DNA from 4 places in the Krasilnikovia sp. M28-CT-15 genome. Region 2 is predicted to be linked to each of the others. Evidence: riboswitches for the same ligand, from Rfam matches in the RefSeq annotation. Region 2 holds a riboswitch; each other region holds the start of a gene.
The links. Region 2 has a riboswitch for cyclic di-AMP ahead of ACMCNO_RS04410 (coiled-coil domain-containing protein). Riboswitches for the same ligand answer to the same signal wherever they lie in the genome.
Positions count from the first base shown of each region.

Region 1: another riboswitch for cyclic di-AMP. It lies ahead of ACMCNO_RS11305 (C40 family peptidase); the one in region 2 lies ahead of ACMCNO_RS04410 (coiled-coil domain-containing protein).
Region 3: another riboswitch for cyclic di-AMP. It lies ahead of ACMCNO_RS08715 (NlpC/P60 family protein); the one in region 2 lies ahead of ACMCNO_RS04410 (coiled-coil domain-containing protein).
Region 4: another riboswitch for cyclic di-AMP. It lies ahead of ACMCNO_RS24455 (C40 family peptidase); the one in region 2 lies ahead of ACMCNO_RS04410 (coiled-coil domain-containing protein).

Region 1 is NZ_BAAGAK010000001.1:2,379,736-2,382,934, forward strand. Features, by position in the region: gene ACMCNO_RS11295 (type 1 glutamine amidotransferase) at 1-150, opposite strand, end outside; gene ACMCNO_RS11300 (MurT ligase domain-containing protein) at 140-1,360, opposite strand; cyclic di-AMP (ydaO/yuaA leader) riboswitch at 1,861-1,992, shown strand; gene ACMCNO_RS11305 (C40 family peptidase) at 1,999-2,811, shown strand.
Region 2 is NZ_BAAGAK010000001.1:909,391-912,589, forward strand. Features, by position in the region: gene ACMCNO_RS04405 (coiled-coil domain-containing protein) at 1-691, opposite strand, end outside; cyclic di-AMP (ydaO/yuaA leader) riboswitch at 694-831, opposite strand; cyclic di-AMP (ydaO/yuaA leader) riboswitch at 1,127-1,263, shown strand; gene ACMCNO_RS04410 (coiled-coil domain-containing protein) at 1,267-2,304, shown strand; gene ACMCNO_RS04415 (ABC transporter ATP-binding protein) at 2,329-3,105, opposite strand; gene ACMCNO_RS04420 (ABC transporter permease) at 3,098-3,199, opposite strand, start outside.
Region 3 is NZ_BAAGAK010000001.1:1,826,411-1,829,609, reverse strand. Features, by position in the region: gene ACMCNO_RS08735 (DUF1360 domain-containing protein) at 1-3, opposite strand, end outside; gene ACMCNO_RS08730 (DUF6158 family protein) at 16-267, opposite strand; gene ACMCNO_RS08725 (hypothetical protein) at 354-797, shown strand; gene ACMCNO_RS08720 (DUF3817 domain-containing protein) at 823-1,131, shown strand; cyclic di-AMP (ydaO/yuaA leader) riboswitch at 1,373-1,518, shown strand; gene ACMCNO_RS08715 (NlpC/P60 family protein) at 1,507-2,496, shown strand; gene ACMCNO_RS08710 (RNA polymerase sigma factor RpoD/SigA) at 2,593-3,199, opposite strand, start outside.
Region 4 is NZ_BAAGAK010000001.1:5,319,417-5,322,615, reverse strand. Features, by position in the region: gene ACMCNO_RS24465 (glycosyltransferase) at 1-449, shown strand, start outside; gene ACMCNO_RS24460 (hypothetical protein) at 485-988, opposite strand; cyclic di-AMP (ydaO/yuaA leader) riboswitch at 1,399-1,560, shown strand; gene ACMCNO_RS24455 (C40 family peptidase) at 1,569-2,138, shown strand; gene ACMCNO_RS24450 (hypothetical protein) at 2,331-2,462, opposite strand; gene ACMCNO_RS24445 (glycoside hydrolase family 3 protein) at 2,632-3,199, shown strand, end outside.

The sequences.
Region 1 (3,199 bases), 1.5 Mb from region 2:
GGGCTGGTCCGAGCGGACCTCGTAGGTCTCGACCCCGATGCCGCGCAGGGCGGCGCGCCGGGCCAGGATCAGCAGGTTGCCCCGGTCACCGTACGTCGACAGCAGGTCGGGGTAGATCCACACGATCCGCAGCGTGCTCTCAGTCGACACGGTCCAACTCCGCTCGCACATCCTGGAACGCGGTGTAGTTCGCGATCACTTCGAGGCGGCCGGGCGGGGTCGCGCGGATCGCCTCGTCAAACGTCTTAACGTGGCGGAACGCCACGTCGTTCACCTCGAGCCGCACCGCGAGGTCGTACGCGCGGTCGCCGGTGATCAGCACGGGCCGTCCGCGCAGCGGGGAGAAGTCCACGTCATACAACCACGACGTGTCGAGGCCGTCGGGGTCGCGGGCGTTGACGGCCAGCAGGGTGGGCGCGTCCTGCGCCATGTCGAACGCCTCCAGCCAGCTGGCCGGGTTCTTGGCCAGCAGCAGCCGTACGGTGCGTCCATCCCGCTCCACCTGGGCGTACCGTCCGGCGACGGAGGTGACCGAGGCGAGCCGGGGGGCCGCCTCGATCGGCCGTACCCCGAACGCGGCGGCCACGGCCAGCGCGGTGGCCGCGTTGCCCAGGTTGACGTGGCCGGGCAGTTGCAGCTTGACCAGGTGCCAGTCGCCGTGGGGGTCCACCACGCCGTCGTCCTCGACGTGCCACTGCGCCTGGGGGCGGCGCAGCCCGCAGCCGGTGCAGAACCAGTCGCCCCCCTCGCGGTGGATCGCGGAGCCGCACTCGGGGCAGACCCAGGAGTCGTCGTGCCAGCGCTGCCCGGCGCTGAACCAGGTGACGTGGGGGGAGCCGATCGCGGCCCAGACGACCATGGGGTCGTCGGCGTTGGCGACCACGTGGGTGTCCGGGTGGGCGGCGAGGGTGGTGCGCCACAGCTGCGCCATCATCGCCACCTCCTTGGCCCGGTCCAGCTGGTCGCGGGAGAGGTTCAGCAGGGCGACCACCCGGGGTGAGGTCGCCTCGATGACCTTGGGCAGATAGTGCTCGTCGACCTCCAGCACCGCGAACGGCGTGGCGCCGGCCTTGGCGAGGGCGGAGGTGTGCCCGGTCGGCATGTTGGCGCCGAACGAGTTGGTCGCGACCGGCCCGAGCACCCCGAGCGCCGCTGCGGCGAGACGGGTGGTGGTGGTCTTGCCGTTGGTGCCGGACACGAGCGCGATGGCCCGCCCCGCGGCGAGGTGGGCCAGCAGGTCAGGATCGATTTTGAGGCCGATCCAGCCGCCGATCACCGATCCGTCGCCGCGTCCCGCAGCCCGCGACAGCGCTGCCGCGGTGCGCGAGACCGAACTCGCGACCTTGGCCCGCAGGGGCATCTTCCCGTCTGTCACGGCAGCGAGGGTACCGGAACCGGACACTACGTCGAGTGGTCGGACGGCCTGTCCGTACCGTGACGGACCTCGGTCCTTCGGCCGACCCGCCGGTCGCCCGGCCGGCGTCCGGGATATGCTATTTGGGAGATACGTACGCCGATCGGCCGAGTCCACATAGGTGCATGATCGACCGTGGTGGGGATATTTGTGTGTCGTGATTCACCCGTAACCATCGCCTGCGGGTAAGCGGGGGACCACGGAGCGTGGCGGCATTTGTCGCGCCGTGGCCACAAACCGGACATGCCCCAAAGTGCCAATATCTTTTGTTAACGATCTTGATCCAGCGTTGAACTTCGAATTCAGGTACGAAGGATCTCTGGCGGTGAGCGATCGCTCGCCGCTCGTGTCGATCTGGGTCACGCCGAGCCCTGCCCCGGCCCGGGCGACACGACCACGCACCGCACGACCAACACGAGGCAACAGGGGGCAGGGACGGGGGACCCACTACCGGTCCGCTCAGTACACCCGCCGGTTCGGCGGATGTGCTGGACCTCGGGGTGAAGCCGCCTTGGCGGCCGGGCAACCTTCCCGCCCGAACCCGACAGCTAACCTCGCAGGCGTGCCGGAGGGAATTCTCTACCGTGCACGAACGTCGTTCGAGCCGGAGCCGCCGCACGTCCGTCGGCACCGGCACCCTCGCACTGTCCCTGGGTCTCTGTCTCTGCGCCGGCCAGCTCGTGGCCACGCCAGCGGTAGCGGCCACCGCCACCGGAGTCACCGACGGGGCGGCTCAGACAGTGGTGACGCCCAGGCTCACCGAGAGGGTCAACAAGCGCACGATCAAGTGGGGCCAGGCCGTCTCCGTGACGGCGCGGGTGCTCGACCCCCGTACCGGCAGGGCCGTGACTACGGGCTCGGTTCGCCTGCAGGCCAAGCGCAACGGCAAGTGGAAGACCCTGGCGATCCATCGCCTGAACTCCCAGGGGTCCTCTACGTTCCGCACCACTCCGACCACGACCAGCTGGTTCCGCACCCAGTTCACGGGCGCGGGCAGCTACCGCAGCACCACCACCCGGGCCGTCAAGATCAACGTGACCGCCAGCGGCGCGAAGATCCTCTCCGAGGCCAAGCGGCACCGCGGCGCGCTATACAAGTTCGGCGCCTCGGGTCCCAGGCGCTTCGACTGCTCGGGCTACACCCAGTACGTGTTCCGCAAGGCGGCGGGCAAGAAGCTGCCGCACCGGGCCAACGACCAGCAGCGGTACGGCAAGAAGATCAGCCAGTCGAAGAAGCAGGCTGGCGACCTGATCGTCTTCCGGTCCGGTTCGCACGGTTACCACGCGGCCATCTACGCCGGCGGCGGGTACATGTGGGACTCCCCGCACTCCGGCGCCCGGGTGGGCAAGCACAAGATCTGGAGCAAGAACTACGTCGTGCGGCGCATCTCCGTATGACGTAGCGGTGCCGTCGGCACCACGACATCAGTGGGGCGTGACCCGGTTCGGGTCACGCCCCACTGTCGTGTTCAGCCCTCCACTTTCCTCCCCGAGTGGCGCAAGTGGGCGTTTCGCACCCTCCGAAGGGTCTGATTCGAGGGGATTTCGTGCCCGACTGGGCCGCATGTCGGAAACTTGATCCAGCCGATCGGCTGTTCCGCCCTCCACCACACGTCCATGGCTCTGACGTGCGGATTCGTCTGCGAACCGGGCTCGCGAAACGCGGCATTCCGGTTGCGGGTGGAGGGAAGTGGAGTAAGGTGGAGCGCAGTGGCAGGGCCGAGGAGGGACCGGCCCCAGGTGGACATGACACCCCCGGGTGAATTGACACCGGGCGGGACGAATC
Region 2 (3,199 bases):
TGATGCAGCCGCCCGTCGTGGGGTCGTTGACCGTGCACGATTCGGGGGAGAAGCCGCCGTCGGAGTTGCGCGGGGCCGGTGCGGCCTCCGGCGACTTGGCCACCACGAACCCACCGGTGAGGCTTTCGCCGCCGACCAGCGCGAGCGCCTTGTCGGCGCTCTCCTTCTGCTTCTTCATCGCGGCGAGGTTCTGCTGTTGCGCCTTGATCTCAGCGTCCAGCCGCGCCTTGGTCGTGGTGACCAGGTCGATCGCGGTGTTCAGCTCGTGCAGCTTCTCGTCGTTGATCGAGTTGATCTCTTCGAGCGAGATGGCCTTCCTGAGGAACGCGTCCGAGCTGTTCGCGTTGAGCAGGTAGCTCATGGCCGACAGGTTCCCGGTGCGGTACTGCTGTCCGGCCACCGCGCCGACCTCGGGGATCAGCAGGTCGCGCTTGGCCTCCGCGTTGCGCACATCGATGGCGAGCGCCAGCTGGGTCTTCGTCGACTTCGCGACCGCGGCCTTGGCGGCGACGAAGCGCCGGTTGGTGGACTCCATCACATCGCTGAGCAGCGGGGTGGCCTTGCCCTCGTCGGGCGTGGCGGTGCCGCTGCCGGGCGCGGCGCTGGCCGGCGCGGCCGGCGCCACGAGCATCGTCAACGCGACGAGTGGTGCCAGGGCCACGGTCAGCCACCGGCGGTGTCTAGCCGTCATTCTCTTCCTTCCACGTAACCGCCGACCGGGTTAGCTGACGGGTTCGGGACGGAAGCGATCCCTACCGCGCGGGTGGCGCGGATTCACCCCACAAACGTGGTTCCCCGGCTCGCCCGAGGGCGATTAGGCGGTGGCCTGCCGGCACCCTTGGGGGTGGTGCCTTCCTGGCAGTGACCGGCGGCCAGCTTACCTGACGAATCAAGGGGCCGACCGGTGCCAAATGCGTTACCAGCCAACAACTTTCCGTGACTCGCGCGAGGAAATCCTTGGTGCCGTGGCCGTAACGCCGGTCAATGTGAATCGTTGCGTTTCTCTCGCCGCGTCGACTCATTGTCAGCACTCGGTAACCGACAGTACGACCCCTGTCGATTCTGGCGAGGCTGGGTATTCTTCGACACGGTCTCCGTTTCATAACGACGCCAGGAAAGGCGTCGGCGGAAACCACCGCCTAATCGCCCACGGGCGAGCCGGGGAACCACGTTTGTGGGGTGAATCCGCGCCACCCGCGCGGTAGGGGCCACTTCCGTCCCGAACCCGTCAGCTAACCCGGTCGGCGGCCGACGGAAGGAAGGCATGTGCGGCACACCCCTGCCCGACGGCTGTGGGCGACGCTCCTGGCCCTCATGGTCCTCGTCGCCGGTCCGGCCGTCGCCGGTCCGGCTCCCGCCTCCGCAGCCCCCCGGCCGCTGGCCGCCCCGGGTGACACCGGTGACGACGGCGAGGGCGGCAGTAAATCCCTCATCGAGGCGCTCGAGTCGGCGTCGCGTGGATTCACCGACGCCAAGGACGCCCTGGCGCGGTCCAAGTCGCGCCAGGTCGAACTGACCGCCGCGCTGCAGCGGCTCGACACCGAACTGGGCCCGCGTCAGGCCGCGCTGGACGAGATCGTGGCGCAGAGCTACCGGACCGGGCGGCTCGGGCCGATGACCGCCCTGCTGACCGCGTCGGACTCCGGCACCCTGCTGGACCGGGCCGACACCCTGCAATCGGTCGCGGTGCGTCAGGACGCGGCGATGCGCGACCTGAAGCAGACCCGCGACGGCCAGGCCAAGGCGAAGCTGGCGATCGACGCCACGATCCGCGACCAGCAGAAGCAGCTCAACGTCATGGCCCGGCGCAAGGCGCAGGCCGAGGCGGCGCTGAAGGCCGCGGGTGGAGGCCAGGACGTCGCGGGGCCGAGCGGCGGCGGCAGCAGCACCAAGTCCGCCACGGCTCCCCGCAACCTGGGCACCGGCTGCACCGTGGACGACCCCACGACCACCGGCTGCATCACGCCCCGCCTGCAGTTCGCCATGGGGCAGGCGAAGAGTGCCGGATTCACGCACTTCGTCAAGTGCTTCCGGCACCAGAGCTTCGGGGAGCATCCCAAGGGGCGGGCGTGTGACTTCGCTGCCGACAAGGGCACCTTCGGTGGAGTGGCCTCCGGCGCCAGCCGCACGTACGGCGACCGGCTGGCGAACTACTTCATCGACAACGCCGACCGTATCGGCGTGCTGTATGTCATCTGGTTCCGCCGGATCTGGCTGCCCAGCAGCGGCTGGAAGGCGTACACCCGGGGCAACGGTGACCCGTCCAGCGACCACACCAACCACGTGCACCTGTCGGTGCGCTGAGCGCGGAACGCGAGGAGGCGGGACCTACCGGCGCATGTAGGTCTCGTACTCCTTCATCACGTCCTCGGTCGGGCCGTCCGCGCGGATGACGCCGGACTCCAGCCAGATCGAGCGCTCACAGGTGTCCCGGATCGACTGCTCGCTGTGGCTCACCAGGAACACCGTGCCGGCCTCCTCGCGCAGGTCGCGGACCCGCTGCTCGCTGCGGCGGCGGAACTTGGCATCACCGGTGGCCAGCGCCTCGTCGATGAGCAGCACGTCGTGCTTCTTGGCCGCCGCGATGGCGAAGCGCAGCCGGGCCGACATGCCGGACGAGTACGTCTTCATCGGCAGGGAGCTGAAGTCGCCACGCTCGTTGATGCCGGAGAACTCGATGATGTCGGCGGTCTTCTCTTTCACCTCGGCCGGGCTCATGCCCATCGCGAGGCAGCCCAGCAGGACGTTGCGCTCGCCGGGCAGGTCGTTCATCAGCGCGGCGTTCACGCCCAGCAGCGAGGGCTGCCCGGCCGCGTAGATCGTGCCCCGGTCCACCGGTAGCAGCCCGGCGATCGCCCGCAGCAGGGTGGACTTGCCGGAGCCGTTGCTGCCGATGAGCCCGATCGCCTCGCCCTTGTACGCGACGAAGCTCACGCCCTTGACCGCGTGCACCTCGCGGACCGCGCCGGACTTCTGACCCGTGACGATCCGTTTGAAGCTGGCCACCGGGCTGTTCGCACCGGCCGCCGCGGAGCCGTACACCCGGTAGACGACGTGGGCGTCGTCGGCGATGACGGTGGGTACCCGCCCGGTTGTCTCAGCCACGGCCGTACCCCTTCTCTCCGCGCCAGAAGTAGACGAACCCGCCGACGCCGACGATCAGCGTCCACGCGATCGACTGGATCCACAGCCGGGTCGG
Region 3 (3,199 bases), 920 kb from region 2:
CATCGGTACCGCCCCTCAGAAGTCTTGGGTGAGTCGGGCCGGATCGATTTCGCGTCCGGGGTGCCGGGTCAGGTACTCGGTCTCGAGCTCGGCGGTCCGGCGCAGGTGGTTGCTGAGCGCGGCGTCGGGGCCGTGCCGCAGGGCGTCCAGCCGGGTGCGGTAGAGGCTGGTGAGTTCGCGCAGCAGATCGTTGTCCGCCAGCGCGGCCGGGTCGATGCCGATCTCGGCTACGCCTCCCGCCGCGCCGGGGCGCGTCGCGTCGGCCATGAGCCTTCCCCCTTCGCAGATCCCTTCGCGTGCCTCCCGCTTGCCCGTCCGGCCGACCTCCGAAACCCCGCCGGTACGCTCGGAGCATGAAGGGGCTGTGGACGCCGGCGTGGATCGTGCGCCACGTGGTCGCGGTCGTCCTGGTCGCCGGATTCTGCGGGCTGGGCTGGTGGCAGTTCACCCGCGCAGCCGGGGGGAACGCCCTGAGCTGGGGCTACACGTTCGAGTGGCCGGTCTTCGCCGGCTTCGTCGCGTTCCTCTGGGTCCGCGAGGTGCAGCATGAACGCCGGCGGGGGGCGTCGGCGCGGGACGGCGCGACCACGCGGGTGGACACCCCCGAGCCCGGCCCCGAGTCCTCCCCGGCGGGCGCGGTGAGCGTCCGGCGTCCGGTCCGGGTGCCGGTGACATCGGTCGCACCCGACGACGGCGGTGACGCCGACCTGGCCGCCTACAACGACTATCTGGCCTGGCTGGCGGCGCATCCGGGGGCCCGCCCGACGGACTACCCCGGTCCGGCACACCGCAACTGACAACGAACGACGAAGGACGTGCAACGTGCAGGGAGCCCTCACCCGCTACCGGATCATCGCCTGGATCGTCGGCGTGGTCCTGATCGTGCTCGTGCTGGGCATGCCGTTGAAGTACCTGGGTGACAACGACATCGTGGTGGCCACGGTGGGCCCGGTGCACGGCTTCCTGTTCATGGTGTACCTCGTGTTCACCTTCGACCTCGGCCGCCGGGCCCGGTGGCCGCTGGGGCGGATGGCACTGGTGATGCTGGCGGGCACGATCCCGTTCCTGTCGTTCTGGGCCGAGCGCAAGGTGAGCCGCGATTGGATCGAGCCGGAGCTGGCCGCCGCATAGGACCGTTTCGCGCCAATTGCCGGGCCATTGTCACGCAGCGATTCGACCTGATGGCAATGGGTTATCGGGATCATCGGTAAATCCGCGACTATTGGCGTGAATCATTCCACCGCACCTTGATTTTGCTCGGCGCATCGATAAGTTGGTGCGGTTGATCCGGTCCGCAGCCACATCCCTCCGGTGGCGCTGGGTCGACGCCGCCGAATCGCAGCGGCAGCCAGGCGCGCCCACCACCCCCGGGAGGCTCCGTCGGCCGTCGCACCGAGCCGGGGAACCGCCGAGCAGCACCTGGGGTGAATCCGCGCCAGCGGTAGGGCCTTCTTCCCGCCCCAGATCCGCCGGAACCCCAGGCGTCAGCTAACCCGGTAGGCGGCCATGCGGAAGAAAGGCCACGTTCCGTTGTCACACGCCCGCACGAGGCTTCGGGCCCTGGTGGTCGCCGTCCTCGCCGTCGCCCTCACCGGCTCCGGCGCGACGACCGCCCATGCGGCACCCTCCACGAGTGACATCAACAAGAAGATCGAAGCGGCGTCCAACCAGCTCGAGGACGTCGTCGAGTCGTACAACAAGATGAAGATCAGCCTGGCGAAGACGGTGTCGGACGAGAAGAACCTCGCCGCCTCGCTCGGGCCCGCCCGGGCGGCGCTCAAGAGCGCCAGTGCCCAGGTGCAGACCATCGCGTCGTCGGCGTACATGGCCGGCACGGTCGGCACGGTGAACGTGCTGCTCGAGGACCCGGACGGCCTGATGGACCGGATGAACATCCTCGACCAGCTCTCCCGCAGCCGCCAGCGCGACATCGCGACCTTCACCGCGACCACCCAGAACTACGCCCAGCGGCAGGCCGCGCTCAAGAGCACCCAGGACAAGCAGAACGCCGAGGTCAAGGAGCTCGCCGCCCGCAAGAGCAAGATCGAAGGCGATCTCAAGAATCTGTACGCGATGCGGCGCTCCGCCTTCGGCAGCGACACCTCCAGCGGCAGCAAGTACACCGGCGCCATCCCGGACCTGCCCGGCTCGGCCGGCACGGCGGTGAAGTACGCCTTCAACGCCATCGGCGCGATGTACCACTACGGCGAGGACGGCCCGTACGACGTCGGCTACGACTGCTCCGGGCTCACGTCCGCGGCCTGGCGCTCGGCGGGCAAGTCATTGCCGCACAACGCCGCGGCACAGTACAGCGCCACCGCCCGGATCAGCCGCGGCGAACTCAAGGCCGGCGACCTCGTCTTCTACCGCAGCCTCGGTCACGTCGGCATCTACGTCGGCAACAACCAGATCATCGACGCCTCGCACGCCGGCGAGCCGGTCCGGAAGCGCTCGATCGACATCATGACCCCGTACGGCTACGGCCGGGTTCGCTAGCGTCCGGTGAGCCGGGCGACCGGCTCACCGCCAGAGCCACAAGAAAAGGCCGGTGTCCCCCGAGCGGGGACACCGGCCTTTCTCAGGTGTACTCGGTCAGGCGGCCTGCAGGCCCTCGGCCCGGGCCAGCTCACGCAGCCGGCCCAGCGCCTGGATCTCCAGCTGGCGGATGCGCTCGCGGGACAGCGAGAAGCGGGACGCCACCTCGGTGAGCGAGTGCTCCCGGCCGTCCTCCAGGCCGTACCGGGCGCGCATGATGCCCGCCGAACGGTCGTCGAGGTGGTTGAGCAGTCCCTCGATGCGCTGCCGCTCGAGCGCGGTCAGCACGATCTCCTCGGGCGAGGGTGCGTCGCTGTCCGCGACCAGGTCGCCGAGGTTGGTGTCGCCGTCGTCGCCGACCGGGGTGTCCAGCGACACGGTGTCCTGGGCCCAGCGGGTCAGCTCGTGGACGCGCTCCACGGTCACGCCCAGCGCCGCCGCGACCTGCTCCGGCTCCGGGTCGGCACCGAGCTCGCGAACGAGCTGGCGGGTGACGTTGCGCATCCGGTTGACGTCCTCGACCAGGTGCACCGGCAGCCGCACGGTGCGCTCCTGCTGGGCGATGGCCCGGCTGATGGCCTGGCGGATCCACCAGGTGGCGTACGTGGAGAACTTGTAACCGCGCTCGTAGTCGAACTTCTCGACGGCGCGCACGAGGCCCGTG
Region 4 (3,199 bases), 4.4 Mb from region 2:
CGTATGCCGGACGGCTTCGTCAGCTCGCGCTGAGCTGCCGGGTGGCCGACCGGCTCCGCCTGGTCGGTGCCGTCACCCCGGCGGACCTGCCGGGCTGGTACCGCTCGGCGGACGTGTTCGTGGCCGCGCCCGGGCAGGACCGGTTCGAGACGGCCCCGCTCGAGGCGATGGCGTGTGGCGTGCCGGTGGTGGGGGTGGCGTCCGGCGCGCTCACCGAGACGGTGGTGGACGGCCTCACCGGTGACCTCGTGCCACCGGCCGACCCGGGGGCGCTGGGGAGTGCGCTGCGCCGGCTGATCTCCGACCGGGTGCGCCGGTTCGCGTACTCGACGGCCGCGGTGGACCGCGCCCGCCAGGCGTACTCCTGGCAGCGGGCGGCGGCCCAGGTCGAGGCGGTGTACGCGGCGACGGCCGAGGGCGTCCCCGTCGACGACGAGGCGGTCGCCTAGCGCCCGGCACGGCGGCCAGGCGACCCGTACGCCGGTCAGTCGGCCAATGCGGCGGACAGCCCGTCGCGGAACCTGCGCTCGCTCTCGGTCACGGTCTCGGCGCCGATGCCGAGCACACCGCCGGTGGAGGCGGCGCCGACCACCGAGTCCGCGATCTCCACGAGCCAGTGCCGGTACGTCCGGGCGTCCTCCGCGGAGGCCTTCGCGGCCAGCAGGGTGACCGCCTGCCCGACCCGGTCCAGCACGTCCCCGGCGTATCCGGCGGGGTCCGCCGGGGCGAGGACCGGCAGCTCCTCTCCGAGTTCCGGGTCGCCGACCCGGTCCACCACGGCGGCGGCGACCGCCGCGACGAGCGGGCTGGTGCTGGTGCGGGCTTCCGCGATCTCGTCGAGCCCGGCGGCGTTCTCGGCCCGGGTCTTGCGGGCCCCGTCCGGGGTGGCGGCGCTGGCGGCGGTCAGCACCGACTGTGGCAGGCCGGTCAGCAGACCCCATTCGGCGTCGGTGTAGCCCAGGATGGCGTAGGTCGGTTGGTCCGTCACTCGGAGGGTCCTTTCCACGGTTGTCGGCGGCCGAGAGTGCATTCTCCTCGCCTGCCGGAACGGACGGGATCCGTACCCGGGGTGTGCCGATCCGAACCCTCATCCGGTACCGCGGCTGGTGTCGCCGACCGGCCGCGCCCGTACCGTCTGCCGTTCGGGTCCGGATTCCGGGCGCTGCGAGGCCGCGGGGTGAACTGTGACCTGAGCCACAGAGCGCTGCCCGGGTCGTCCACTTCCGGGGGCGTTGGGCGGGCCATGTCCCGCCGGGTACCGGACCGCGCGTCGGGTTCGGGGTTCGCGAGGTGCATGAAACCGCAGTGGCGGTGGGCGGGCCGGGCGCCGTGCCGACGGTAAGGGCGCACCCCGACCGGGGTCGCCGCTTCCGGCCGCGGAGTCCTGCCCGCCGGGAGTGCGAACGAAGACTGACTCCTATCAGTGACTTCGATGGGCAGGAGCGGGGGACCCAGTGTGCCGGTGCCGGACACCGGCTGGGGGTGCGGCCACGCAGCGCGTGGCGGGCCACTTCAAGGCCTAACCCGACAGCTAACCTCGCACGCGGGTTGAAGGTCAGGATGCCTGAATGTCTCACCGTCACCAGCCGGTTCTGCGCCGCCTCGCCCTGTTCGGGATGGCCGCAGTGCTGGTAACCACCGTCAACCTGGGCGCCGTGGCGCCGCCACCGGCGTCGGCGGACTCCGCGGCGACCGCCGCCGGGTCCGGCGCGCGCATGACCGCGGCGCAGCGCGGCGCGAAGGCCCGCGCGGCCAAGGCCCGCGCCGTCGCGGCGGCCAAGACCCGGGGTCTGCGGATCGTCGCCTTCGCCCGGGCACAGAAGGGCAAGCCCTACCGGTACGGCGCACACGGGCCGAAGGCCTTCGACTGCTCCGGACTGGCCGGTTACGCCTACCGCAAGGCGAAACTGAAGCTGGGCCGCACCGCGAACGCCCAGTTCCATCAGGTGCGCCGCCTCGCCAAGACGCAGCGGCGCCCCGGTGACCTGGTGTTCTGGGTCCGCGGCGGGCACGCGTACCACGTGGCCGTGTACGCCGGTCACGGCAAGGTGTGGCACGCCCCGAAGCCCGGCAGCCGGGTCAAGCTGGCGGCGATCTTCGCGGCCGGGCAGGTCAAGTACGGCCGTCTCGGCACCTGACCCAGGTTAGGGCCGCCCAGCGGCTGAGTGGATGTCGGCCGTCTCGGCGGCGGACGCGGTGAGGCCGCCCCGGGTACGGGGCGGCCTCAGGCGTTCTCAGGGTTGCGGGGTGGAGCGTTCGCCCGAAGCGATGTCCTGCCCGGCCCGCGCGGGCGCTGGCCCGGGGCGTGTGTGCGCCGCCCGGACGCGGGCTCAGCGTTTGCCGCCGAACATGCGGCGGATCGCCCAGATGAGGATGAGCGCGGCGAGGGCGACGCCGAGCAGCCGCACGGCATGCACCTCGGACCAGTCCACGCCGGACGTCGCCGCAAGGGGGGTCTGCACGCCGAGAACTCTAATGGGTGCCCGGGCCCCCTTAATAGAAAGGTTTGTTGACTGAACGCGGGCCGGGTGTGACCATTGGTCCGTCCGCCGCGCCCATGACGGTTGTCGGTTGTCAGTTGGGGGACGCGCTGACCGGCGCGTGTCGATCGTCACCGGAGGATCGGGGCTCATGCCGCGACAAGGGGACTTGCCGGAACTCGCCGCCACCGTGCTGCAGCCGGGCTTCGTGGGCACCACCGCGCCGGACTGGGTCCGCCGCCGCCTGGCCGAGGGTCTCGGCGGGGTCGCGCTGTTCGCCCGCAACGTCGAGTCCCCCGCCCAGGTGGCCGCGCTCACGGCGCAACTGCGCGCGGAACGGCCGGACGTCATCGTGGCGATCGACGAGGAGGCCGGTGACGTCACCCGGTTCGAATCCCGCCATGGCAGCTCGCGCCCGGGCAACCTCGGCCTCGGTGCCATCGACGACGGCACCGTCACCGAGGCGGTCGCCCACGACCTGGGTGTCGACCTGGCCCACGCGGGCATCACCCTGAACTACGCCCCGGACACCGACGTCAACTCCAACCCGGACAACCCGGTCATCGGCGTACGCGCCTTCGGTGCCGACGCACCGCTCGTCGCCCGGCACGGCGCCGCGTTCATCACGGGCCTGCAGCGCGCCGGAGTGGCCGCCTGCGCCAAGCACTTCCCCGGCCACGGTGACACCAGTGTGGACTCCCACCACGCCGTACCCGTGA